DNA from 3 places in the Streptomyces sp. NPDC026206 genome. Region 1 is predicted to be linked to each of the others. Evidence: riboswitches for the same ligand, from Rfam matches in the RefSeq annotation. Region 1 holds a riboswitch; each other region holds the start of a gene.
The links. Region 1 has a riboswitch for cobalamin ahead of metE (5-methyltetrahydropteroyltriglutamate--homocysteine S-methyltransferase). Riboswitches for the same ligand answer to the same signal wherever they lie in the genome.
Positions count from the first base shown of each region.

Region 1 (7,794 bases):
CCCGCGGCGGAACCGGGGCCCCGCGGGGGAGGCAGGAGCGAGAACGAGGACACCGGCGTCGGCGGGTCCGGCACGGGCGTGGGCGTGTCCGGTACCGTCACGGGCCCCGCGCCGTGGCCCGCGCTGCGCACCCGCTCGTCGAGGGCGGTGCGGACGTACCCCGGCGGCTCCTCGGTGAGCCTGCCGCTCGCCACCGCGTCGAGCAGCTGCTCCGCCTCGGCAGAGCCCATGCGGGCCTCCGGGTCCTTGCGCAGCAGGCCCTCCAGCAGCGGTGCCAGCGGTCCGGCCCGCCGGGGCGGAGCGGGCTCGTCGTCGACGACGGCCCGCAGGGTGCTGAGCGCGTCGCCGCGCCGGAACGGGGAGACCCCCTCGACCGCCACGTACAGCAGGGTCCCCAGCGACCACAGGTCCGAGGGGATGCCGGGGCGCCTGCCCGTGGCGCGCTCGGGGGCCAGGTACTCGGCGGAGCCGACCAGGTCGCCGGTGCGCGTCAGGGTGCCGGCCCCTTCGACCACGGCGATGCCGAAGTCGGTGAGCACGACCCGGCCCCCGGCCTCCAGCAGGACGTTCGCCGGCTTGACGTCGCGGTGCAGTACCCCGACGGCGTGAGCCGCGCGCAGGGCCCGCAGGACCTGGGTTCCGATCCGGGCGGCCTCCTTGAGCTGGAGCACACCCTCCTGCCGGAGCACGTCGTCGAGCGCCTGGCCACGCACCAGCTCCATGACGATCCAGGGGCGGCCCTGCTGCTCGACCACGTCGTGCACCGTGATGACGTTGGGGTGGGCGACCCGCGCGGCCGCCCGTGCCTCCTGCTTCAGGCGCGCGTACAGGACCCGGACGTCCTCGTCGCTCATGCGCTCCGGCGCCCGCACCTCCTTGGCCGCGACCTCCCGGTCGAGCACCTCGTCCATGGCGAGCCAGACCACGCCCATGCCGCCCTGGCCCAGCTGTTCCATGAGCCGGTACCGACCGGCCAGCAGCGGCCTGCGCCGCTCGGTGTTCATCCCGTCCACGCCGTTCATGCCGTACGCCCCCTCCCCCTGCGTACGGCGTACCGAGCCGTGCGCATTCGGGCCACACTGGCTGGGACGCGGCCGTGGCCGATACCGTTCCCGGCCGGGAGTGAAGGCCGTGTGTGCCTCAGCTGCGGGCGATCAGCTCCTTGTCGAGCCAGCGCAGCACCGCGGGGTACTCCTCGCGCCAGGTCCGGAAGTTGTGGCCGCCCTCCTCGCGGACCAGCTTGTCGACCTTGGTCGGCGCCTTGGCCTTGCCGGCGAACTTCAGCATGGGTTCGTAGTATTTCTCCTCGCCCTTCCGGCTGGCAGCCAGGAGCAGGGACGCCGGCGGCGGGGGCATGTGCTCCAGGCGCCAGATCAGATCGGACTCGTTCCTGATCTGCTTGTTGCCCGCGTAGAGGTCACCGGTGGTGTGGTCCTGGCGCGCGAAGAGGTCGGCCGACAGCCCGGCGGCGGCGCCGTACCGGGCCGGGTTGGTCATGGCCGCCTTCAATGCGCAGTACCCGCCGGTGGAGTTGCCCACCGCGCCCCAGGCGCCGCGGGAGTTGTCCGCGCGGTACTGGTCGTTGACGGCGACCGGCAGGTCCTGGTTGAAGAACGTCAGCGCCTGTGGGCCGCCCGGCACGTCGGTGCAGTTGGTGTCGCGGTCCGCCACCACCGACGGGCGCACCATGAGGACGATCGTCGGTCTGATCTGCTTGGCCGTGACGGCGGCGGAGGCCGCCTGGGGGACCTTGATCTGGGTGATGAGGTTCTTGGAGGTGCCGGGCTGCCCGGTGATCGCCACGATCACGGGGAACCGGTCCTTCTCGTGCCCCTTCTGGAAGTACTGCGGCGGCAGGTAGGCGTAGCCGTCCATGCTCAGCCCGCTGACCGGGCCGCGGATCTCTATCCTGTCGACCCGCCCGGCCTTCTCCTTCGGCCCCAGGCCGACGGACTCCTGGCCCTTGACCACGAGGGCGGGCGGCCGCTTGCCGCCCTCCGTGCCCGGCTGCAGCGCCTGCTTGCCGGAGGCGCGGCCGAGGAGCTCGTTCCAGGTGGAGTAGAAACCGAACTCGTTGTTCGCCGCGACGAGCAGCACCGACAGGATGCCGGCCTGTGCGACGACGAGCAGGCCGAGCCGGGAGGCGAGCGCCCAAGGCCCCTTCTTCGCGGCCCGCGGCCACAGCCACAGCACGAGGGCGGTCACCGCGACGGCGATGGCCACCAGGACCAGCAGGAAGGTCTGGGACGTGAGGCCCACGGTTGTCGCTCCTCTTCGCAGGGGGTTCTGCTGAGAAAGAGGGTTTACGCCCGGATGAGGTTGCCTGTTTTGGGGTTATTTCGGCTTATGGTGGCTGGGTGCCGGCCGACGCTGTCAGGGTTCGACCGGGTAGGGCACGAAGGTCGTGCGGTTTTCGTCGACGGCCAGCCGCCGCCCCAGCGGCGGCACGGCCCGCTGCGGGCAGTCCAGGCGTTCACAGACCTTGCAGCCCATGCCGATCGGGGTGGCGGCGGAGGCGTTGCCCAGGTCGAGGCCGGCGGAGTAGACCAGCCGGCCCGCGTGCCGGATCTCGCACCCCAGGCCGACGGCGAAGGTCTTGCCGGGCTCCTTCCACCCGCCCCGGTAGCGGGTGACGGTACGGGCCGTCCACAAGTACCGCTGCCCGTCCGGCATGGCCGCCACCTGCACCTGCACGCGCCCCGGGGAGGCGAAGGCCTCGTAGACGTTCCACAGCGGGCACGTCCCCCCGCTGCGGGAGAAGTGGAAGCCGGTCGCCGACTGCCGCTTGGACAGGTTGCCGGCCCGGTCGACGCGGACGAACGAGAACGGCACCCCGCGGGCGCCCGGCCGCTGCAGCGTGGACAGCCGGTGGCACACCGTCTCGTAGCCGACGCCGAAGTGGTCGGCGAGCCGCTCGATGTCGTAACGCATCTCCTCGGCGGCCGCGTGGAAGACGCGGTACGGCAGGACGAGCGCGGCGGCGAAGTAGTTGGCGATGCCGATCCGGGCCTGCGCCCAGGCGGGGGAGCCCGCCGCGAAGTCCTCGGCCGCATACCGGGACAGCTCCTGCCCGTACTCCAGCAGCGCCAGCTGGGTGGCCATGCGGAAGGCCTGCTGCCCCGGGCGCAGCCGCGGCGAGTAGTGCAGGACCCGGGCGGCCGGGTCGTAGCGGTGCAGCTGCTCGGCGTCGGGTACCAGCCGCACGCCGTGCCGGTCGGCGAGCCGGGCGGCCAGCGCCTCGCGGACCTCGCCGCGCCGCAGCCCCATCCCGCCGGCCAGCCGCTCCGCGGCGGCGTCCAGCTCGTGCAGGTAGTTGCGGCGCCGGTAGAAGAACTCCCGCACCTCCTCGTGCGGGGTGCGGCCCGCGGCCGGGGCGGACTCGCGGTCCCCGGCGAGCTCGGCGATCCGCTCGGTGAGCGCCCGGTTGCGGCGGTCGAGATCGAGCAGCACACGCGCCACGGAGGGCAGCCGCTCGGCGAGCTCGGCCAGCTCCGCGGGCGGGACGGCCGTGCTCGCCGGGGCGTCGGCCAGGGCCTCGCGCAGATCCGCCAGCAGCCGGGTGGTGTCCCGTGCGGAGAAGAACCCGGGGTCCACCCCGAACGCCTCCGTCAGGCGCAGCAGTACGGGCACGGTCAGGGGCCGCGCGTCGTGCTCCATCTGGTTCAGATAGCTGGGTGAGATGGCCAGTTGGCGGGCCAGCTCGGCCTGGGTGAGCCGGCGCTCCTCGCGCAGCCGCCGTAACCGGGCACCGGCGTAGGTCTTGCTCACCGCCCACCCACCTCCCCTTCGGCCGGAGTCCGGCGAGCCTACCCGCCTTCGCAAGCTTGGCAAAGCAGCGCGAAAACATTCACTGAAATCGGCACCGGTCCACGGTCGACCGGCCGTCACCACGGTGCGAGAGTCGACTTCGCGGCCGGTACGGGCCCGGTACGGGCCTCTCTCCGCGCACCCGGGAACCGGGCCCGGGCCGGCCGCACCGCACCGTTCGCACACTTCGCACGAGACGGCACATCCCCAACTCCCCCCAGGAGCGGCCATGACAGGGACGAACCCGCAATCGCGCACCGCCGCCGAAACGCTGGCCCACCGGTGGGCGACGGAGGACCGCTGGCGCGGCGTCGAGCGCACCTACGGCGCCGAGCACGTCGTCCGGCTGTCCGGCAGCGTCCGCGAAGAGCACACGCTGGCCCGGCGCGGCGCCGAACGGCTCTGGCGCCAACTCCACGAACTGGATTACGTCCACGCGCTCGGCGCCCTCACCGGCGGCCAGGCCGTCCAGATGGTCAAGGCCGGACTGCAGGCGATCTACCTCTCCGGCTGGCAGGTCGCGGCCGACGCCAACCAGGCCGGGCACACCTACCCCGACCAGAGCCTGTACCCGGCGAACTCCGTGCCCACCGTGGTGCGCCGGATCAACAACGCCCTACTGCGCGCCGACCAGATCGCCACCGCCGAGGGCGGCGACACCACCGACTGGCTCGCCCCCGTCGTCGCCGACGCCGAGGCCGGGTTCGGCGGCCCGCTCAACGCCTTCGAGCTCACCAAGGCGATGATCGCGGCCGGTGCCGCGGGCATCCACTACGAGGACCAGCTCGCCTCCGAGAAGAAGTGCGGCCACCTCGGCGGCAAGGTCCTCGTCCCCACCGCCCAGCACATCCGCACCCTCAACGCCGCCCGCCTGGCCGCCGACATCGCCGACGTGCCGACCGTGATCGTGGCCCGTACCGACGCCCTCGCCGCCAACCTCCTCACCAGCGACGTCGACGAGCGCGACGCGCGCTTTTGCACCGGCGACCGCACCGCCGAGGGCTTCTACCGCGTCGAGCCCGGCATGGCCCCCGTCATCGCCCGCGGCCTCGCCTACGCCCCCCACGCCGACCTGCTGTGGATGGAGACCGGCACCCCGGACCTCGCACAGGCCCGGGAGTTCGCCGAGGCCGTCCACGCCGAGTACCCCGATCAGCTGCTCGCCTACAACTGCTCGCCCTCCTTCAACTGGCGGGCCGCCCTCGACGACGACCGGATCGCCAAGTTCCAGCGCGAGCTGGGCGCGATGGGCTACCGCTTCCAGTTCATCACCCTGGCCGGCTTCCACTCCCTCAACCACGCCATGTTCGACCTGGCCCGCGGCTACGCCGAGCACGGCATGACCGCCTACGTCGACCTGCAGGAACGCGAGTTCGCCGACCAGCGGCACGGCTTCACCGCCGTCAAGCACCAGCGCGAGGTCGGCACGGGCTACTTCGACCTGGTCAGCACCGCGCTCAACCCGGCGGCCGAGACCCTCGCCCTGCGCGGCTCCACCGAGGAGGAGCAGTTTTGAACGGCACAGTGAGCGGCACCGCGATACGACGCGTCGGCGTCGTCGGCGGCGGCCGGATGGGCGCCGGCATCGCCGAGGCCTGCGCCCGCGCCGGACTCGACACCCTCGTCTGCGAAGCCGACGCCCCCGCCGCCCATGCCGCCCGCGAGCGGATCGTCCGCTCCCTCGACCACGCCGTCCGCCGGGGCAGGGCGACCGCGGCCGAACGCGACGACGCCCTGGCCCGGCTCGCCTTCACCGGCACCCTCGACGAGCTCGCCGACCGCCAGCTCGTCATCGAGGCCGTGGTGGAGGACGCCGGAATCAAGAGCGAGGTCTTCGCCGCCCTCGACAAGATCGTCGAGGATCCGGGGGCCGTCCTGGCCACCAACACCTCCTCCATCCCCGTCATGCGGCTCGGCATGGCGACCACCCGCGCCGACCGTGTCGTCGGACTGCACTTCTTCAACCCCGTGCCCGTGATGCCGCTCGTCGAGGTGGTTGCCTCCCTGCACACCGGGGCCGAAACCCTGCGCACGGCCGAGGAGTTCGCCACCACCGTCCTGGGCCGCGACGTGATCCGTTCCAAGGACCGCGCGGGCTTCGTCGTCAACGCGCTGCTGGTTCCCTACCTGCTCGCCGCCGTGCGCATGGCCGAGTCCGGCTTCGCCACCGCACACGACATCGACGCCGGCATGGAACGGGGCTGCGCCCACCCCATGGGACCGCTCGCCCTGGCCGACCTCATCGGCCTCGACACGGTCGCGGCGATCGCGGAGTCGCTGTACGAGGAGTTCCGCGAACCCTTGTACGCCCCGCCGCCGCTGCTGCGCCGCATGGTCGACGCCGGGCTGCTGGGCCGCAAGAGCGGGCGCGGCTTCCACCCGTACCCCACCGGATGAACACCCAAGATCGAACCTGTCCGGGCAAGGCCTGTCGGCGGGCGGCCGACTGCGTCTAGGGTGAAGACGCAGCCGGTTCGCCCCGCCATCCAGGCGGGCGCGTCGCAAGAGGGAACCCGGTGGGAATCCGGGACTGCCCCGCAGCGGTGAGCGGGAACGACCGCCGTCAGACGCACTGGGCCACCAGCGGCCCGGGAAGCGACGGCCAGTAGATGACGTGCCCTTGACGGGCGCGGCGCGCCCGCGAGTCCGAATACCTGCCGCTGCCCGCATGCACCCGCATGCGGCGATCTCGGTGGCCCCGAGGGCGGGCCGGCGGTACGGGCACGGCATGCCCCGGCATGCTCCACCCGGTGACCTGCCGTTCCTTCGCACCCGGGCCCCGCCGCGATCCCACCGCGACTCGCGAAGGAGAGTTCCGTGGCAACACCTTCCACCCACCGCACCGCCGCCCGCACCCGGGCCACCGTCCATGGCTACCCCCGGCAGGGGCCCGGCCGCGAACTGAAGAAGGCCGTCGAGGGCTACTGGGCCGGCCGCGTCGGAGCCGACGCCCTGCGGACCACCGCCGCCGCGCTGCGCCGCGACGCATGGAGCCGGCTCGCCGAGGCCGGCGTCCACGAGCTCCCCACCGGCGACTTCTCGCTCTACGACCACGTCCTGGACACCACCGTCATGGTGGGCGCCATTCCGGAGCGCTACCGCGCCGCCGTCGAAGCCGACCCCCTGGACGGCTACTTCGCCATGGCCCGGGGCACCCAGCAGCTCCCGCCGCTGGAGATGACGAAGTGGTTCGACACCAACTACCACTACCTCGTACCGGAACTGGGCCCGGACACCGCCTTCACCGCCGACTCCGCCAAGCAGACCGGCGAACTGCACGAGGCCCTCGCGCTCGGCCACACCGCCCGGCCCGTGCTTCTCGGACCCGTCACCTACCTGCTGCTGGCCAAGCCGGGGCCCGGCGCCCCGCCCGGCTTCCAGCCGCTCACCCTCCTCGACCGGCTCCTGCCCGTGTACGCCGAGGTCCTCGCGGACCTGCGGGCGGCCGGCGCCGAGTGGGTCCAGCTGGACGAGCCCGCCCTGGTGCAGGACCAGCCCCCGGCCGTCCTGAACGCCGCCGCCCGCGCCTACCGGGAACTGGGCGCCCGCACCGACCGCCCCAAGCTGCTGGCGGCCACCTATTTCGACCGCCTGGGCGACGCCCTGCCCGTCCTCGCGAAGTCTCCCGTCGAAGGCCTGGCCCTGGACTTCACCGGGCCCGCGGCCGCCAACCTCGACGCCCTCGCGGCCGCCGGCGGCCTGCCCGGCAAGCGCCTGGTCGCGGGCGTGGTCGACGGACGCAACGTATGGATCAACGACCTCGAACAGTCCCTGTCCACCCTCGCCACCCTCCTCGGCCTCGCCGACCGGGTGGACGTCGCGCCCTCCTGCTCCCTGCTGCACGTCCCCCTCGACGCCACCGCCGAACGCGACATCGACCCGCAGGTCGCCCGCTGGCTGGCCTTCGCCCGGCAGAAGGCCGACGAGACGGTCACCCTGGCCCGCGGCCTCGACCAGGGCGTCGACACCATCGCCCCGCAGCTCGCC
Region 1 is NZ_JBEZYL010000014.1:132,046-139,839, reverse strand. Features, by position in the region: gene AB0F13_RS20420 (serine/threonine-protein kinase) at 1-1,022, opposite strand, end outside; gene AB0F13_RS20415 (alpha/beta hydrolase-fold protein) at 1,141-2,259, opposite strand; gene AB0F13_RS20410 (short-chain fatty acyl-CoA regulator family protein) at 2,374-3,768, opposite strand; gene aceA (isocitrate lyase) at 4,037-5,323, shown strand; gene AB0F13_RS20400 (3-hydroxybutyryl-CoA dehydrogenase) at 5,320-6,204, shown strand; cobalamin riboswitch at 6,261-6,484, shown strand; gene metE (5-methyltetrahydropteroyltriglutamate--homocysteine S-methyltransferase) at 6,625-7,794, shown strand, end outside.

Region 2 (7,794 bases), on a different contig from region 1:
GGGCCGCACGGGGTGGGGCTGCGCCTCGCCGACGGGCGCGAGGAGCGTTTCGACCTCGTCGTCGGCGCGGACGGCTACCGATCGGTCGTACGGGCGGCCACGCGCGCCGCCACTGCGCCCGTCTACGCCGGCTATCTGGCCTGGCGCGGCACCGTGCCCGCCGAGGCGCTGCCCGGCCCGCGCACCGCCTGGGCCGAGGACGAGGCGGCGACCGTCACCTTCCCCGGCGGCCACATGATCGCCTACCGTATCCCCGGCCCCCACGGCGTCGGCACCTCCGCCAACTGGGTCTTCTACACCGCCCCGCCGCCGTCGGCCGCCGCGGCGCTGAAGGATCCGACGAGCCTGCCGCCCGGCAGTGTGACCGACGAGCTGATCGCGCATCATGCCGCCCTCGTCGAGCGGCACTTCCCGCCGTACTGGCAGGAATTCGTGCGGCTCACCCCCAGGGCCGAGGCCTTCGTCCAGCCCCTGTACGACCTCGCCGTGCCGCACTACGGCGAGGGCCGGCTCGTCCTCACCGGTGATGCGGCCGCCGTGGCCCGCCCTCATGTGGGCAGCGGCGCCGTCAAGGCCCTGCAGGACGCCACGGTCCTGGAGCGGTGTCTGCGCTCGGCCGGGACGTGGGAGGAGGCGGTAGGGGCGTACGACGCCGAGCGCTCGGCCGGCGGCCGGGCCGTCGTCGATCTCGCCCGGCGACTGGGCCGGGCGCAGGTCCAGGCCACCCCCGACTGGGCGGCCATGGACCAGGGCGCGGTCGAGCGGTGGTGGCAGGAGGCAGCCGACGGGGAGCGGTGTTTCGGGGGCCAGGAGTTAAAGTGGCCGGGCCGTGGTGTTCGGGAAGACCGGTGACGGATCCTCGTGGTCCCATTCCGGAGCGGCCCTCGCCACTGTGATCGGGGAGTGACCGTCCCGTTCCGCGCGCCCCGGGCGCGCGGAGCCACTGGCCGCAGCCGGCTGCCGGGAAGGCAGGGGCGGGCGCGAATGGACCCGTAAGCCAGGAGACCGGCCACGGCATCTCGAAATGATCCACGAGGTGCTGGAGCGTTCAACCCCGATGACTGTGCTTTCCAAGTCCACCGAATCCCCCGGCGGCACCCTGCCCGCCTTCCGCTGGCGCCGCCAGGACACCCTGCGCACCGCCGGCCTGCTGGCCGTCATAGCCGCCCTGCACGTCGTCGCCTTCGGCGTGCTCTTCCTGCTGGTCGTCCCGAACCACTACACCGTGGACTCCAAGGTCTTCGGTGTGGGCCTCGGTGTCACCGCCTACACCCTCGGCATGCGGCACGCCTTCGACGCCGATCACATAGCCGCCATCGACAACACCACCCGCAAGCTGATGGCCGACGGCAAGCGCCCGGTCTCCGTCGGCTTCTGGTTCGCCCTCGGTCACTCCAGCGTCGTCGTCCTGATGGCCCTGCTGGTGGCCGGCGGCACCCAGCTGGCCGGGACGCTGCTGAACGAGGAGTCCACCACCCACCAGACCCTTGGCCTCGTCGGTACGACCGTCTCCGGCGGCTTCCTCTACCTCATCGCCGCCCTCAACCTCATCGCCCTCGCCGGCATCCTGCGCATCTTCCGCGCAATGCGTGAGGGCCGCTACGACGAGGCCGAGCTGGAGCAGCACCTCGACTCGCGCGGCTTCATGAACCGCATCCTCGGCCGCTTCACGCGCTCCGTCACCCGCCCCGGGCAGATGTACCCGCTGGGCTTCCTCTTCGGCCTCGGCTTCGACACGGCCACCGAGGTCACGCTGATGGTGATGGCCGGCAGCGGCGCCGCCGCCGGGCTGCCGTGGTACGCGGTCCTGTGCCTGCCGCTGCTGTTCGCCGCCGGCATGAGCCTGTTCGACACGCTCGACGGCACGTTCATGAACTTCGCCTACCAGTGGGCGTTCTCCAACCCCGTCCGCAAGGTCTACTACAACCTCACCATCACCGGCCTGTCCATCGCCGTTGCCTTCCTCATCGGCACCATCGAGCTGGTGGGGGTCCTGCACGAGAAGCTCGGCCTGGACGACGCGGTGACCGGCTGGATCGCCGGACTGAACCTCGACAACGTCGGATTCGTCATTGTCGGGCTGTTCGTGGTGGTCTGGGCAATCGCGCTCGCGTACTGGCGCCTGGCCAAGGTCGAGCAGCGCTGGGCGGCCCGCACTACCACCGCCACCGCCCTCACGGACCCGTGAGCGGGGCAGGCGGAGATGAAGCCGGGAGTCAGGGACGCCCGCACCCCTGACCCTCGCACTCCTTCCTCGCCCTGATGACAGGCGGGCCGTTCCCGGCGGACTCCTCCCGCACCACCACCCTGGTCGGCCCGCCGCACGTCGGACAGATCCGCGACGAGGGATCACGCTCCCGGTCGACCGCCGCGGCGATCCTGTGCAGGGGGCCCGCGGCGGTATCGGTGTCGGACATGGGCTATCCCGTTCACTTCCACGCTTGTCGCACTGCAGAGGGCTGCATCGTGGCGCACGACCCCTGATCACGTCAGCGCCTTGCGCTGTGATCACCCTCTGGGGGGTGAGAGGTGCACAGGAGCTGACGCGGTGACTGTTCCGTGCCCCGTCTGGGGGGGCACCTCCCAGCGGTAGCCGGGGAGATTGAGGACCGGGGGTCCGGGGCGGAGCCCCCCGGTTACGGGAAGGGGCGGGGTGGGGGAAATAGAGTCGTGCGCATGCACGACCCCTACGTCCGCGTGCGCGGCGCCCGCGAGCACAATCTCCGGGCCGTCGACGTCGACATCCCCCGCGACGCCCTCGTCGTCTTCACCGGAGTCTCCGGCTCCGGCAAGTCGTCGCTGGCCTTCGGCACCGTCTACGCCGAGGCCCAGCGCCGGTACTTCGAGTCCGTCGCCCCGTACGCCCGCCGGCTCATCCACCAGGTCGGTGCCCCCAAGGTGGACGAGATCAGCGGGCTGCCGCCCGCCGTCGCCCTCGAACAGCGGCGGTCCTCGCCCACGTCGCGCTCCTCCGTCGGTACCGTCACGACGCTCTCCAACTCCCTGCGCATGCTCTTCTCCCGCGCCGGCACCTACCCGGCGGGGGCCGGGCGGCTGGACTCCGACGCCTTTTCGCCGAACACCGCCGCCGGCGCCTGCCCTCAGTGCCACGGGCTCGGGCGCGTCCACCGGGTCACCGAGGACTCGCTCGTCCCCGACCCGTCGCGCTCGATCCGCGACGGCGCCGTCGCCGCGTGGCCGGGGGCGTGGCAGGGCAAGAATCTGCGGGACATCCTCGACACGCTCGGGTACGACATCGACCGGCCGTGGCGGGAGCTGCCGCAGGCGGACCGCGAGTGGATCCTCTTCACCGACGAGCAGCCCGTCGTCACCGTGCACCCCGTGCGGGACGCCGAGCGCATCCAACGCCCTTACCAGGGCACGTACATGAGCGCCCGCCGCTATGTGCTGCACACCTTCGCGGACTCCAAGAGCGCCGCGCTGCGGGCCCGCGCCGAGCGGCACCTGGTCAGCGGCCCGTGCCCGGTGTGCGACGGGCGGCGGCTGCGGCCCGAGGCGCTGGCCGTCACCTTCGCCGGGCGGGACATCGCCGCGCTCGCCGCGCAGCCGCTGGCCGAGCTGGCGCGGACGCTGCGCCCGGCGCGCGACGGCGAGGGGGTCGCCGCCGCACTCGCCCAGGACCTGCTCGCCCGGATCGAGGTGCTCAGCGAACTCGGCCTGGGCTACCTCAGCGTGGACCGGCCCACACCGACCCTGTCGGCCGGTGAGCTGCAGCGGCTGCGGCTCGCCACCCAGCTGAGGTCCGGACTCTTCGGTGTCGTCTACGTCCTGGACGAGCCCTCCGCCGGCCTCCACCCGGCCGACAGCGCCGCCCTGCTGACCGTCCTGGACCGGCTCAAGGCGGCGGGGAACTCGCTGTTCGTCGTGGAGCACCACATGGACGTCGTGCGCCGCGCCGACTGGATCGTGGACGTCGGGCCCGGGGCGGGCGAGCACGGCGGACAGGTGCTCCACAGCGGGCCGGTCGACGGGCTGGCCGGCGTGGTGGAGTCCGCGACGCGCCGCTTCCTCTTCCCCGACGGCGCCGCAACCCCCGCGCGTACGCACCGCGAGCCCTCCGGCGTGCTGCGGCTGCGCGGCGTCACCCGGCACAACCTCCGCGACCTCGACGTGGACGTTCCGCTCGGAGTGTTCACCGCCGTCACCGGGGTCTCCGGCTCGGGCAAGTCGACGCTGGTGGGCGAGGCGCTGGCGGAGACCGTGGCCGCGCACCTGGAGGGGCGGCAGCCGGAGGTCGAGGCCGAGGGGCTCGCGGCCGTCGACCGGCTCGTACGCGTCGACCAGAAGCCGATCGGCCGTACGCCGCGCTCGAACCTGGCCACGTACACCGGCCTGTTCGACGCCGTGCGCAAGGTCTTCGCGGCGACCGACGAGGCCCGCGCCCGGGGCTACGGCGTCGGCCGGTTCTCCTTCAACGTCGTCGCCGGGCGCTGCGAGGTCTGCCAGGGCGAGGGGTTCGTCGCCGTGGAGCTGCTCTTCCTGCCCGGCACCTACGCCCCGTGCACCGCGTGCCGGGGTGCGCGCTACAACCCCGGGACGCTGGAGGTCACCTACCGGGGCGCGACCATCGCCGATGTGCTCGACATGACCGTCGACGCGGCCGCCGCGTTCCTCGCCGACGTGCCCGCCGCGCTGCGCGGCCTGCGCACACTGCAGGAGGTGGGGCTGGGCTATCTGCGCCTGGGCCAGCCCGCCACGGAGCTCTCCGGTGGGGAGGCGCAGCGCATCAAGCTCGCCACCGAGCTGCAGCGCACGCACCGCGGGCACACGCTGTACGTGCTGGACGAGCCGACGACCGGGCTGCACCCTGCCGACACCGAGGTGCTGCTGCGCCAGCTGCACGGCCTGGTGGGGGCGGGCAACACCGTGGTGGTCGTCGAGCACGACATGGCGGTGGTCGCGGGCGCGGACCACGTCGTCGACCTGGGCCCGGGCGGGGGCGCGGAGGGCGGGGCGGTGGTCGCCGCCGGCACGCCGGAGGAGGTCGCGCGGTCCCGGGCGAGCGTGACGGCGCCCTATCTGGCCGACGCATTGCGGGCGTAGCCGCGCGCTCTGGACGGAGTGCACCCCTTCTGGTTTCGTCATGGTCAAGTGTTCGACACGGCTCGACGTGTGGGGGCAAGACCACCATGGCCCATGTCCTGATCATCGGCGGCGGCATCGCCGGACCCGTGACCGCGATGGCCCTGCAGCGGGCCGGCATCGACTCGACCGTCTACGAGGCGTTCCCGGCCGGCGCGGACAACGCCGGCTCCTTCCTCACCCTCTTCGCCAACGGACTCGCCGCCCTGCGCACCATCGGGGCCGACCGGCCCGTGCGCGAGGCCTCCTGCGTCGCCGAGACGGTGGAGTTCATCAGCGACACCGGCAGGCTCCTCGGCCGGCGTCCCCTCTCCGGCTCCTGGGACGAGGGGCTCGCCCCCCGCACCCTCCAGCGCTCCGTCCTGTGCCGCACCCTGCGCGCCGAAGCGGTCCGCCGGGGCATACGCGTAGAGCACGGCAAGCGCCTCGTCGACCTCACCACCCGCCCCCGGGGCACGGTCGTGGCGCGGTTCGCGGACGGCACCCGCGCCGAGGGCACCGCCGTCGTCGGCGCCGACGGCCTGCGCTCGCGCACCCGCGCCCTCCTCGATCCCGCCGCGCCCCCGCCCCGCCACACCGGGCAGCTCACCGTCTGCGGCCGCACCCGCGAAGCGCTCGCCGGGATACCGGACCGCACGTACCGCATGTACTACGGGCAGCGGGCCTTCTTCGGCTGCACGACCGCACCGGAGGGCACCACCTACTGGTTCGCCAACATGCCCGGCGCCGAGCTGCCCCGGGCCGTCCTCGCCTCCGCCACCCCTGCCCAGTGGCGCCGCCGCGTCGCCGAGCTCTTCGCCGACGACCGCACACCCGCCGCGGCGATCGCCGCCGCCACCGGCGACGACATCGTCGGCATCAACGCCTACGACATCCCCACCACACCCGTCTGGCACAACACCCACGCCGTCCTCGTCGGCGATGCCGCCCACGCCACCGCCCCCAACGCCGCCCAGGGCGCGTCCATGGCCATCGAGGACGGTGTCGTCCTCGCCCGGTGCCTGCGTGACCTGCCCTGCACCGAGGAGGGGTTCGGGGCGTACGAGCGGCTGCGCCGCGCGCGCGTCGAGCGGGTCGTGGCCATGAGCGCCGGTATGGCCGGCCATGCGCCCGGCACCGCGCAGGAGCGGGCGGCCCGCGACGCCGAGGTGGAGCGCCGCATGGCCGAGGCCCCCCGCCGGGCCATGGACTGGCTCACCGGCTACCGCATCGACTGGGGCGCCCGCGTCCACTGAGTTGCCGCCCCGGGCCACTGCGGCAGACTGGAGCCATGCCGGAGCTGCCGGAGGTCGAAGCCCTCGCCGGGTTCCTGGCCGAACGCCTCGTCGGCCGCAGGGTCGAGCGCGTCCTGCCCGCCGCGGTGAGCGTCCTCAAGACCTACGACCCACCGCTGAGCGCCGCCGAAGGTCGCGCGGTCACGGCGGTGCGGCGGCACGGCAAATTCCTCGACGTGGCCACTGATGACGGCCCCCACCTGGTCTTCCACCTCGCCCGCGCGGGCTGGCTGCGCTGGCACGACAGCCTGCCCGAGACGCCCCCGCGCCCCGGCAGGGGGCCCCTCGCCCTGCGGGTACGGCTGGCCGGCGGCGACGGCTTCGACCTCACCGAGGCCGGTACCCAGAAGCGGCTCGCCGTCTACTGCGCCCGCGAACCCTCCGACGTACCAGGCATCGCCCGGCTCGGACCGGACCCCCTCGCACCCGCCTTCACCCTCGACGCCTTCGCCGCCCTGCTGCGCGGCGAGCGACGGCAGCTCAAGGGCGTCCTGCGCGACCAGAGCGTCATCGCCGGCATCGGCAACGCCTACTCCGACGAGATCCTGCACGCCGCCCGCATGTCGCCGTTCAAGCTCGCCGCGAGCCTGACGGACGAGGAGACCGCCACCCTCTACGAGGCCCTGGGCACCACCTTGCGCGAGGCCGTCGAGCGTGCGCGCGGGCACGCCGCCGCCGAGCTGAAGGCGGAGAAGAAGAGCGGCATGCGCGTCCACGGCCGCACCGGTCAGCCCTGCCCGGTCTGCGGGGACACCGTCCGGGAGGTGTCCTTCAGCGACTCCTCGCTGCAGTACTGCCCCACCTGCCAGACGGGCGGGAAACCGCTCGCCGACCGGCGGCTGTCGCGGCTGCTGAAGTAGCGCGGGCCGTCCGGTCGGTCCCGGCGGCCCGCCGGCGGACGCCGGGCAAGGGGTCAGACCAGGGCCAGGGCCGTCAGCCCGGCCGACAGCAGGACCGCTGCCGCGGCGGGCCGACGGAGGCGGTGCGCGGAGACAGCCGCTGCCACCAGCAGCTGGGCCAGGACGGCAAGGGCCGTGGCCGCGGCGAGCCGGAAACCGCGCTCGCCGGCCACCTCCGCCCGGTCCACCTGCCGCTGCTGCTCGGTCAGCATCGTCCGCCACTCCAGCGGTTCTGTCCGCAGCGCCGTCGCCGTGGCCGGATCGACACGGTCGGCCGCTTCCGCGGGCCGGCCCATGTACCGCGCCGTACGCGCCATGAGACCGGCGGCCGTCGTCTCGGCCGCGGCCACGGCCTGCTCGTGCGCGGCGTCCGGGGAACTCCCGGTCTCCAGGGCGGCCGACAGGCGCGCGGCCGACTGGAGGTCCGCCGCGGCCGCGGCCTGGAGGCTCGTGGTAAGGAACGCCGTCCGCTGACCGCTCACCGCGATGCCCAGGGAGATTCCTGAGGCCCGGCGAGC
Region 2 is NZ_JBEZYL010000010.1:98,160-105,953, forward strand. Features, by position in the region: gene AB0F13_RS16695 (FAD-dependent monooxygenase) at 1-852, shown strand, start outside; cobalamin riboswitch at 814-1,029, shown strand; gene AB0F13_RS16700 (HoxN/HupN/NixA family nickel/cobalt transporter) at 1,058-2,188, shown strand; gene uvrA (excinuclease ABC subunit UvrA) at 2,677-5,064, shown strand; gene AB0F13_RS16710 (FAD-dependent monooxygenase) at 5,151-6,338, shown strand; gene AB0F13_RS16715 (DNA-formamidopyrimidine glycosylase family protein) at 6,374-7,237, shown strand; gene AB0F13_RS16720 (hypothetical protein) at 7,291-7,794, opposite strand, start outside.
Region 2: another riboswitch for cobalamin. It lies ahead of AB0F13_RS16700 (HoxN/HupN/NixA family nickel/cobalt transporter); the one in region 1 lies ahead of metE (5-methyltetrahydropteroyltriglutamate--homocysteine S-methyltransferase).

Region 3 (7,794 bases), on a different contig from region 1:
CGCGGACCGCACCGCGCAGCGAGACCCGCAGGCCGTCCTCCTCGTCGATGCCCAGGCCGTGCGTGAACGGCAGGACGCCCACGGTCGGCCGGCCGGTGAGATCGCGGAGCATGGCCAGGCCCGGTTCCAGCAGCGTGACGTCGCCCCGGAACTTGTTGACCATGTAGCCCGCTATCAGCTCCTGGTCCTCGCGGGAGAGCAGCGCCGTCGTGCCGAAGAAGGACGCGAAGACCCCGCCCCGGTCGATGTCGCCGACCACGACCACCGGCAGCCGGCCCGCCCGGGCGATGCCCATGTTGACGATGTCGCTGCGGCGCAGGTTGATCTCCGCCGGGCTGCCCGCGCCCTCGCAGATCACCGCGTCGTGCGTACGCCGCAGTTCCTCCAGGCACTGGGTGACCGTGCCGAACAACTGCTCCTGCCGGCCCGCGTGGTAGCCGCGGGCACTGAGCTCGCCCACCGGCCTGCCCATGAGGACGACCTGGCTGCTGCGGTCCCCGCCGGGCTTGAGCAGCACGGGGTTCATGAGCGCGCTCGGCTCGACGCGCGCCGCGGCCGCCTGCATGGCCTGCGCGCGCCCTATCTCCGCGCCCTCGCGCGTGACGTAGGAGTTGAGCGACATGTTCTGCGCCTTGAACGGCGCGACCTTGACGCCCTTGCGGACCAGCCAGCGGCAGATGCCGGCGGTCACGACGCTCTTGCCTGCGTCCGAGGTGGTCCCGGCCACCAGCAGGCCCCCGCCCAGCGGGCGCGTGGGCCCACTCCTGTCGGCTGTCACCGATTCCTCCTCCTTGCGACGCTTGCGAGAGAGAGCCTGCCCACGACGGCGGCCCCCAGGGCCAGCGCCGAGACCCGGCGCGAGAGCCGCACCGCGCGTTCGATGTCCGCCACCTCCACGGGCCGGTTCTCCGCGCCGAGTACGGGGCGGTGTTCGACGCGGCCGGCGTAGGCGAGGGTGCCGCCCAGGCGCACCCCCAGCGCGCCGGCGAACGCGGCCTCGACCGGTCCGGCGTTGGGGCTGGGGTGGCGGGAGGCGTCGCGCCGGGCCACGCGCCAGGCGCCGCGCGGGTCCGGTCCGGCGAGCACGGTGAGGGCGGCGGTGAGCCGGGCGCCGGGCCAGCCTGCGACGTCGTCGAGCCGGGCGGAGGCCCAGCCGAACCGCCGGTGGCGGGGCGACTTGTGACCGACCATGGCGTCCAGGGTGTTGACCGCGCGGAAGCCCACCAGGCCGGGCACCCCCGCCAGGGCCCCCCAGACGAGGGCGCCCACGACGGCGTCGGAGGTGTTCTCGGCGACGGACTCGACGACCGCCCGTGCGATCTGCTGCCCGTCCAGGGCCTGCGGGTCGCGCCCGCACAGGTGCGGCAGCCGCTCCCGGGCGACCTCCAGGTCGCCGGCCGCGAGGGCACCGCCGACGGCCCGCGCCTCACGGCCCAGGGACGTACCGCCCAGCACCGCCCACGTCGCGGCGGCGGTCAGCGCGGTGCCGGCGGCGGGGGAGCGGCGCGCGGTACGGGCCAGCAGCGCGGCGCCGGCCGCTGCGCCGCCCGCGCACAACAGGGCGTGCAGGGTGCCGTAGCCGCGGTGGTCGCGCCACAGGCGCTGTTCGACGGCGTGTGCGGCGCGCCCGAACGCGGCGACGGGGTGACCGCGGCGCGGGTCGCCCAGCACGAGGTCGCAGGCGAAGCCGAGCGCGGCACCGCAGACGAAACCGATGTGATCCTCACGCAGGTGATGCCTGCGCATCGCGCGCACCGGTCAGGCCGCCGTGAGGCCTTGGCGGGGACGGTGCACAGGGGGCAGTGGTCGGCGGCAGCCAGGCATGGTGATGTGTCCTCACTCAGGGTCCGCGCCCTGGCTCGACGTGACCGGCGACCAGAGTCTCCTGGCTCCCGGATCGGCGTCGCCCCGGCCTTCCGGCCCGCGCTGGCGGACCGTGGCCCTCGGTGGGGGACACTCCCCGGTGACAGTGGCGGGACCGCGCCGGATTCGCACCGGCTTCCTCTGCTGTCGCCGTTTGGCTCCGGAAGTCCACCACGGCCCGGGAAGGGCAGTCAACTCACGGTTGACCTGCGGCCTTCCCGGGCCGTGGGGGAGGTATTCGCGGCGTTCGAGGGGCTCAGGAGACGATGAGGTGGATGCCGTACCCGACGGCCGCCGCGCACAGCGCGAAACAGGCGTAGGCGCCGGCGCGCGTGAGCGTGCCCGGGCCGCCGGCCGTGACTGCCCCGTCGGCGGGTCCGTCCGGCTGCACCTGGGGCTTGCGGGACGACGTGCCGACGATGCCGAGGGTGAAGACGCCCACGAGGGCGACGGTCACCACGAGGCTGACGCCGAAGACCTGGCCGAGGGCTTCCCAGTTGATCTGCATGACGGGATTCCTTGGTTCCTTAGCTCGTCGCCGCGGCGGCCGCCGGAGCGGCTGCCCGCTCGGCGGGGGCGGGGGCGGCGGAGAGGGGGCCGGCCGGCGGCGGGGCGACGGCCTGGAGGGCGGCGGTGATGACACCGGCGGGCTCGGCGGGCAGGCCCTGCGGCTGGTTGAGGTCGTTGACGTTGTCGTGCGTGACCGGCTTGCGGCGCGAGGCCGCCCAGATCGCGCCGGACACGGCCAGGCCGAGGACGGCGACCGCGGCCACGCCCCAGTCGCCCTGGTCGGCGAGGAGGGCCGCGCCACCGGCGACCAGGCCCGCGGCGGGCAGGGTCAGGCCCCAGGCGAGGACCATGCGGCCGGCGGTCGACCAGCGCACCACGCCGCCCTTGCGGCCGAGGCCGGCGCCCATGATCGAGCCGGAGCAGACCTGGGTGGTGGAGAGCGCGAAGCCGATGTGCGAGGAGGCGAGGATCACCGTCGCGGCGCCGGTCTGGGCGGCGAAGCCCTGCGCCGGCTTGATGTCGGTGAGGCCCTTGCCGAGCGTCTGGATGATGCGCCAGCCGCCCAGGTACGTACCGAGCGCGATGGCCAGGCCCGCGGAGACGATGACCCACATCGGCGGGTCGGAGTGCGGGGCGACCACGCCGCCGGCGACCAGGGCGAGGGTGATCACGCCCATCGTCTTCTGGGCATCGTTGGTGCCGTGCGCGAGGGAGACCAGGGCGGCCGAGGCGATCTGCCCGGCACGGTAGCCCTTGGCGGTCTCCTGCTCGTCGCGGCCGCGGGTCAGGCGGTAGGTGAGCCGGGTCGCGCACCAGGCGGCGAGGCCGGCCACGACCGGCGCGGCGACCGCCGGGATGAGGACCTTCATGACGACCTTGTCGGCGTTGACCGCGTCGAAGCCGACGGCGACGACGGTCGCACCGATCAGACCACCGAAGAGGGCGTGGGAGGAGCTGGAGGGCAGTCCGGCCAGCCAGGTCAGCAGGTTCCAGACGATCGCGCCGACCAGCCCGGCGAAGATCACTTCCGGCCGGATGCCGGCGGCCTCGTCGATGATGCCGCCCGAGATCGTCTTGGCGACCTCCACGGAGAGGAACGCGCCGACGAGGTTGAGCACCGCCGACATGGCCACCGCGACCTTGGGCTTGAGGGCGCCCGTGGAGATGGTGGTGGCCATGGCGTTGGCCGTGTCGTGGAAGCCGTTCGTAAAGTCGAACACCAAGGCCGTGACGATCACGATCCCGATGAGAAGCGTGATGTTTTCCATTCACCCAGGCAATCAGCTCGATGGTCAGTACGCGGCGACCGTAGGGACCCAGGGTGAACGGAAGGTGAACTGGGACGGGCTGAGCGATGACGCGAACCGGAGGCGGAGACCGATGACGGCATACGAACAGGCTGTGGGCGGGCAGGACGGCATACCGCACATATGGGGCCGGGTCGTGGCCACGGCCCGCCGCACCACCGCCGACGGGCTCGTGGTGGGCACCTCGGGGAACGTCTCCGCACGCGTCGGCGACGTGGTGCTCGTCACTCCCACCGGCGTCCCCTACGACCGGCTCGGACCCGGCGACGCGGTCGGCGTGGACCTTCAGGGCCGTCAGGTCCTCGGCGAGCTGAGCCCCACCAGCGAGCTGCCGATGCACCTCGCCGTCTACCGCTCCACCGACGCCGCCGCCATCGTGCACACCCACGCCGTGCACGCCACCGCCGTCTCCACCCTCGTCACCGAGGTACCGCTGATCCACTACATGGCCGCCGCCCTCGGCGGACCGGTCCGCGTCGCCCCCTACGCCCTCTACGGCACCGAGGAACTGGCCGGCCACATCCTGCGCGCCCTCGACGGCCGCACCGGCTGCCTGCTGCAGAACCACGGCACCCTCACCTACGGCGCCACCCTCGACCAGGCCTACGACCGCACCGCCCAGCTGGAGTGGATGTGCCGGGTCTGGCTCACGGCCGCCGCCCTCCCCGGCCGCACCCCGTCCCTGCTGACCCCCGAGCGGCTCGACGAGGCCGCCGACAAGCTCCGGGGGTACGGACAGCGCGGCTGAGCCCCGCCCGCTGGCCACCACCGCGACCCGCGCCCACACTGGAGGCGATGGTGCTCCGCACAGCGGCGGCCGTGGCCGCCACCACACTGATCGGTGCCGGAGCGGCCGCGGTGGCGGCCGGGCGGTACGCCGGTGACGCCGCCCTCAAGGCGGACCCCGGCCGGCCGCTGCCGGGCGAACCGCGCCTGGCCCTCCACGACGTCGCGGACGGCACGGTCACCCTCGGCCGCACCCCCGCGTCCCTGCGCCCGGGCACCTACGGGCTCGCCGGGCGCCGCATGCGCGCCGTCGTCGGGCCGGTCGTCGCGGACGTCTCCCACCCGCACGACCGCGTGGTCCGCCGCCTGGAGCGCGTCACCCACGGCAGCCCGCGGCCGGGCGACCACGTCTGGCTCACCCCGCAGGTGCACACCGGCAACCCGCGCACGGCCCTCGGCCTCGACCACGCGGAGGTGGACGTCCCCGGCGAGCTGGGCCCGCTGCCCGCGTGGTTCGTGCCCGGCACCCGCGACACCTGGGTGATCACCGTGCACGGGCTGGGCACCACCCGCGAGCACCCCATGGTGATCCTGCCGTTCCTGCACCGGCAGCGGCTCCCCGTGCTCTGCCTCGCCTACCGCGGCGACGCCGACGCGCCCCGCCCGGCGCACGGAATCAGCCATTTCGGCGCCGGTGAGTGGCGGGATCTCGACGCCGCCATCCGCTACGCGGTCCGCTACGGCGCCCGCCGGGTGGTCCTGCACGGCTGGTCCACCGGCGCCACCATGGCCCTGCTGGCCGCCGTGGAGGGCACGGACCCGCAACTGCGCGGCCGCATCGGCGGCCTCGTCCTGGACGCCCCGGTCCTGGACTGGCCGGCCGCGCTGCGTGCCCTCGCCGGCCGCCGCGTCCCGGCATCCCTCATTCCGCTTGCGGTCCGGGCGACCGAGGGCCGCACCGGCCTCGCCCCCGGCGCCCTGCTGGCCGCCGCCGACCCGGCCCGGCTGACCGTGCCGACGCTCGTCGTGCACGGCACCGACGACACCCTCGCGCCCCTGGCGCACTCGCGTGAACTCGTCGCCGGACGACCGGAACTGATCACCTTGCGGACGGTGCGCGGAGCCGGTCACGCCGGGTCCTGGAACGCCGATCCGCAGGGCTACGAAGAGGCCCTGCGGCGCTTCCTGACCCCCCTCATGTAGGGCGCCCGCGGCCCCCCGCCGGCACCCTCGCCACCGGCCGTCACCGCTCGTCGGCGGCCGGATAGTTGATTCCGATTGGGTTTTCGGAGCGTGAACGGCAAGACTGCTCCTGTGACGTCCCGTACTCCGCGCGACTCCCGGCTCAGACTCGTCCCCCGACAGCCGATCGCCGCCGCCCGCCGGGCCGTGGCGAACCGAGGCTCCCGCCCGGCTCCCCGCCCGCCCGCGGGCACCCCGGCCCGGCCGGAACTCGCCCACCAGGCGAGAGGCGGGCTGGCCGGCGCCGTCCGCCTGGCCCGCTGGGCGGCCGCCGAGTGCGGTCACGGCACCACACTGCGGCCGGGCACGGCCGGGGGGCTGAGCGAGGAAACGGTCGAGCGGGCCGCCGCCGCCCTGGGGCTGACGGCAAGCCAGGTACGGGCCGACTGGGACCGGGCCCGCCTCGCCGGACTCCTCGAACTGCACGGCGGAACCGCCCGCCCCGGCTGGCGCCTGCAGGCCTGGGACCGCGACGACAGCGCCGTGCTGCGCGGCTGGGTCGCCCTCTTCGACGCCTGGTCCCTCGCCCACCCCGAGCCCGCCGGCACCGACTCCACCGTCGCCGCCGAGGTCGTCGAGGCGGCCCCCCAGCTGCTGTCCGTCATGCACCTGTCGGCCGGACCCGTCTCCGTCGCGATGCTCCTGGACCTGCTCCAGCAGCGCGTCGCCGAGATCCGCGCCGAGCGCTGCGAGGTCCCCTACGGGCCCCCGCACGTGCCCCCGGCCCCGCCGGCCCCCGCCACCGGCGGCGACCCGCTGCCCGAGCTGCTCCACTGGGCCCTCGAAGCCCTCGCCTCCGTCGGCGCCCTGGTCGTGCGCGGCGGCTCCGGCCCCCGGGCCGAGGCCGTCCTGACACCGCTCGGCAACTGGGCCGTGTGGGTCAAGCTCGAACAGATCTGCGTCGCCGCCCAGAGCCCCGCCGGGAACATCGAGCTGTCCGCCGAAGCCATGCTGCGCGGCTGCGCCGACCTGACCCCGGGTCCCGCCCGTGCCGAGTACCGCGCCTGGCTGGCCGCCCGTCCCGTGCGCAGCGCCGTCGAGGAACTCCTCGGCACCGCCCGCGGCGACGACGCGATGGTGCGCGGCCTCGCCTTCGAGGCACTGCGCGCCGTGGGCGCCCCCGCCGAACCGGCGGTGCGGGCCGCGGCCGGGGAGCCCGTCCTGCGCCCGTACGCCCTGCTGTGGCTCGCCGAGCACGAGGGGCACGACCCCGAGGAGGCCGCGGAGGTGCTCACCCGCGAGGAGGCGACCTGGCTGTGGGTGGACACCGCGGCCGCCGTGGCGGACCACGGCGAGAGCCGGCTGCTGGTGCGGCACCTGGAATCGGCGGTGCAGGGCACGGTGCCCGGCCTGCTGGAGGAGGTCCGGGCCGTCGGCCATCCCCGCACGGTCCAGGTGCTCGTCGCGCTGGCCGCGGCGCACCCGGACCCGGCCCTCGCCAAGGCCGTGCGCCGTGCCGCGTTCCAGGTCCACCGCGGCGGGGCCTGATCAGAACCAGCCCGTCCGGGGGCACCTCCCAGCGGTAGCCGGGGGAGGTGAAGGGGCGGGGCAGGGGCAGGATCCCCCCGCCCCCTCAGCCCACGATCTCCGGCCCCTTCGGGGCGTACGTGCCGAAGCTCCACAGGTTGCCGCCGACATCGCGGGCCATGTAGTCCCGCGACCCGTACTCCTGGTCCGTCGGCGGCATCAGGATCTGCACGCCGTGCTCCACCGCCCGCCGGTGGTGGGCGTCGGTGTCCTCGACCACCACATAGATGCCGCACGGCCCCGCATCCGACATGGCCTCGTCGAACACCCCGCCCCGCCCTCTGGAACCGATCATCACCATGCCGTTGCCGTAGACCAGCTCGGCGTGCAGCACCGTGCCGTCCTCGCTCTCGTAGATCGCGGTACGCCGGAAACCGAACGCCTCGGTGAGCTGCCGGATCGCCGCCTTCGCGTCCCGGTACAGCAGTGCCGGGCAGATGGCCGGCGCGATCGTGCTCGTATCCGCCATGACGATCACTCCTCGGGTTGGTTCAGCGGAAGGTGTCGCAGCGCTCCATGTCACCGGTGGAATAGCCGGTGGAGAACCACTGCCGGCGCTGCGCCGCGGAGCCGTGCGTCCAGCTCTCCGGGGTGACCCGCCCCTGGAACCTCTCCTGGA
Region 3 is NZ_JBEZYL010000012.1:53,090-60,883, reverse strand. Features, by position in the region: gene AB0F13_RS18460 (cobyric acid synthase) at 1-745, opposite strand, end outside; gene AB0F13_RS18455 (cobalamin biosynthesis protein) at 775-1,746, opposite strand; cobalamin riboswitch at 1,879-2,006, opposite strand; gene AB0F13_RS18450 (hypothetical protein) at 2,120-2,371, opposite strand; gene AB0F13_RS18445 (inorganic phosphate transporter) at 2,391-3,641, opposite strand; gene AB0F13_RS18440 (class II aldolase/adducin family protein) at 3,754-4,428, shown strand; gene AB0F13_RS18435 (prolyl oligopeptidase family serine peptidase) at 4,476-5,609, shown strand; gene AB0F13_RS18430 (hypothetical protein) at 5,721-7,136, shown strand; gene AB0F13_RS18425 (VOC family protein) at 7,222-7,644, opposite strand; gene AB0F13_RS18420 (neutral zinc metallopeptidase) at 7,667-7,794, opposite strand, start outside.
Region 3: another riboswitch for cobalamin. It lies ahead of AB0F13_RS18455 (cobalamin biosynthesis protein); the one in region 1 lies ahead of metE (5-methyltetrahydropteroyltriglutamate--homocysteine S-methyltransferase).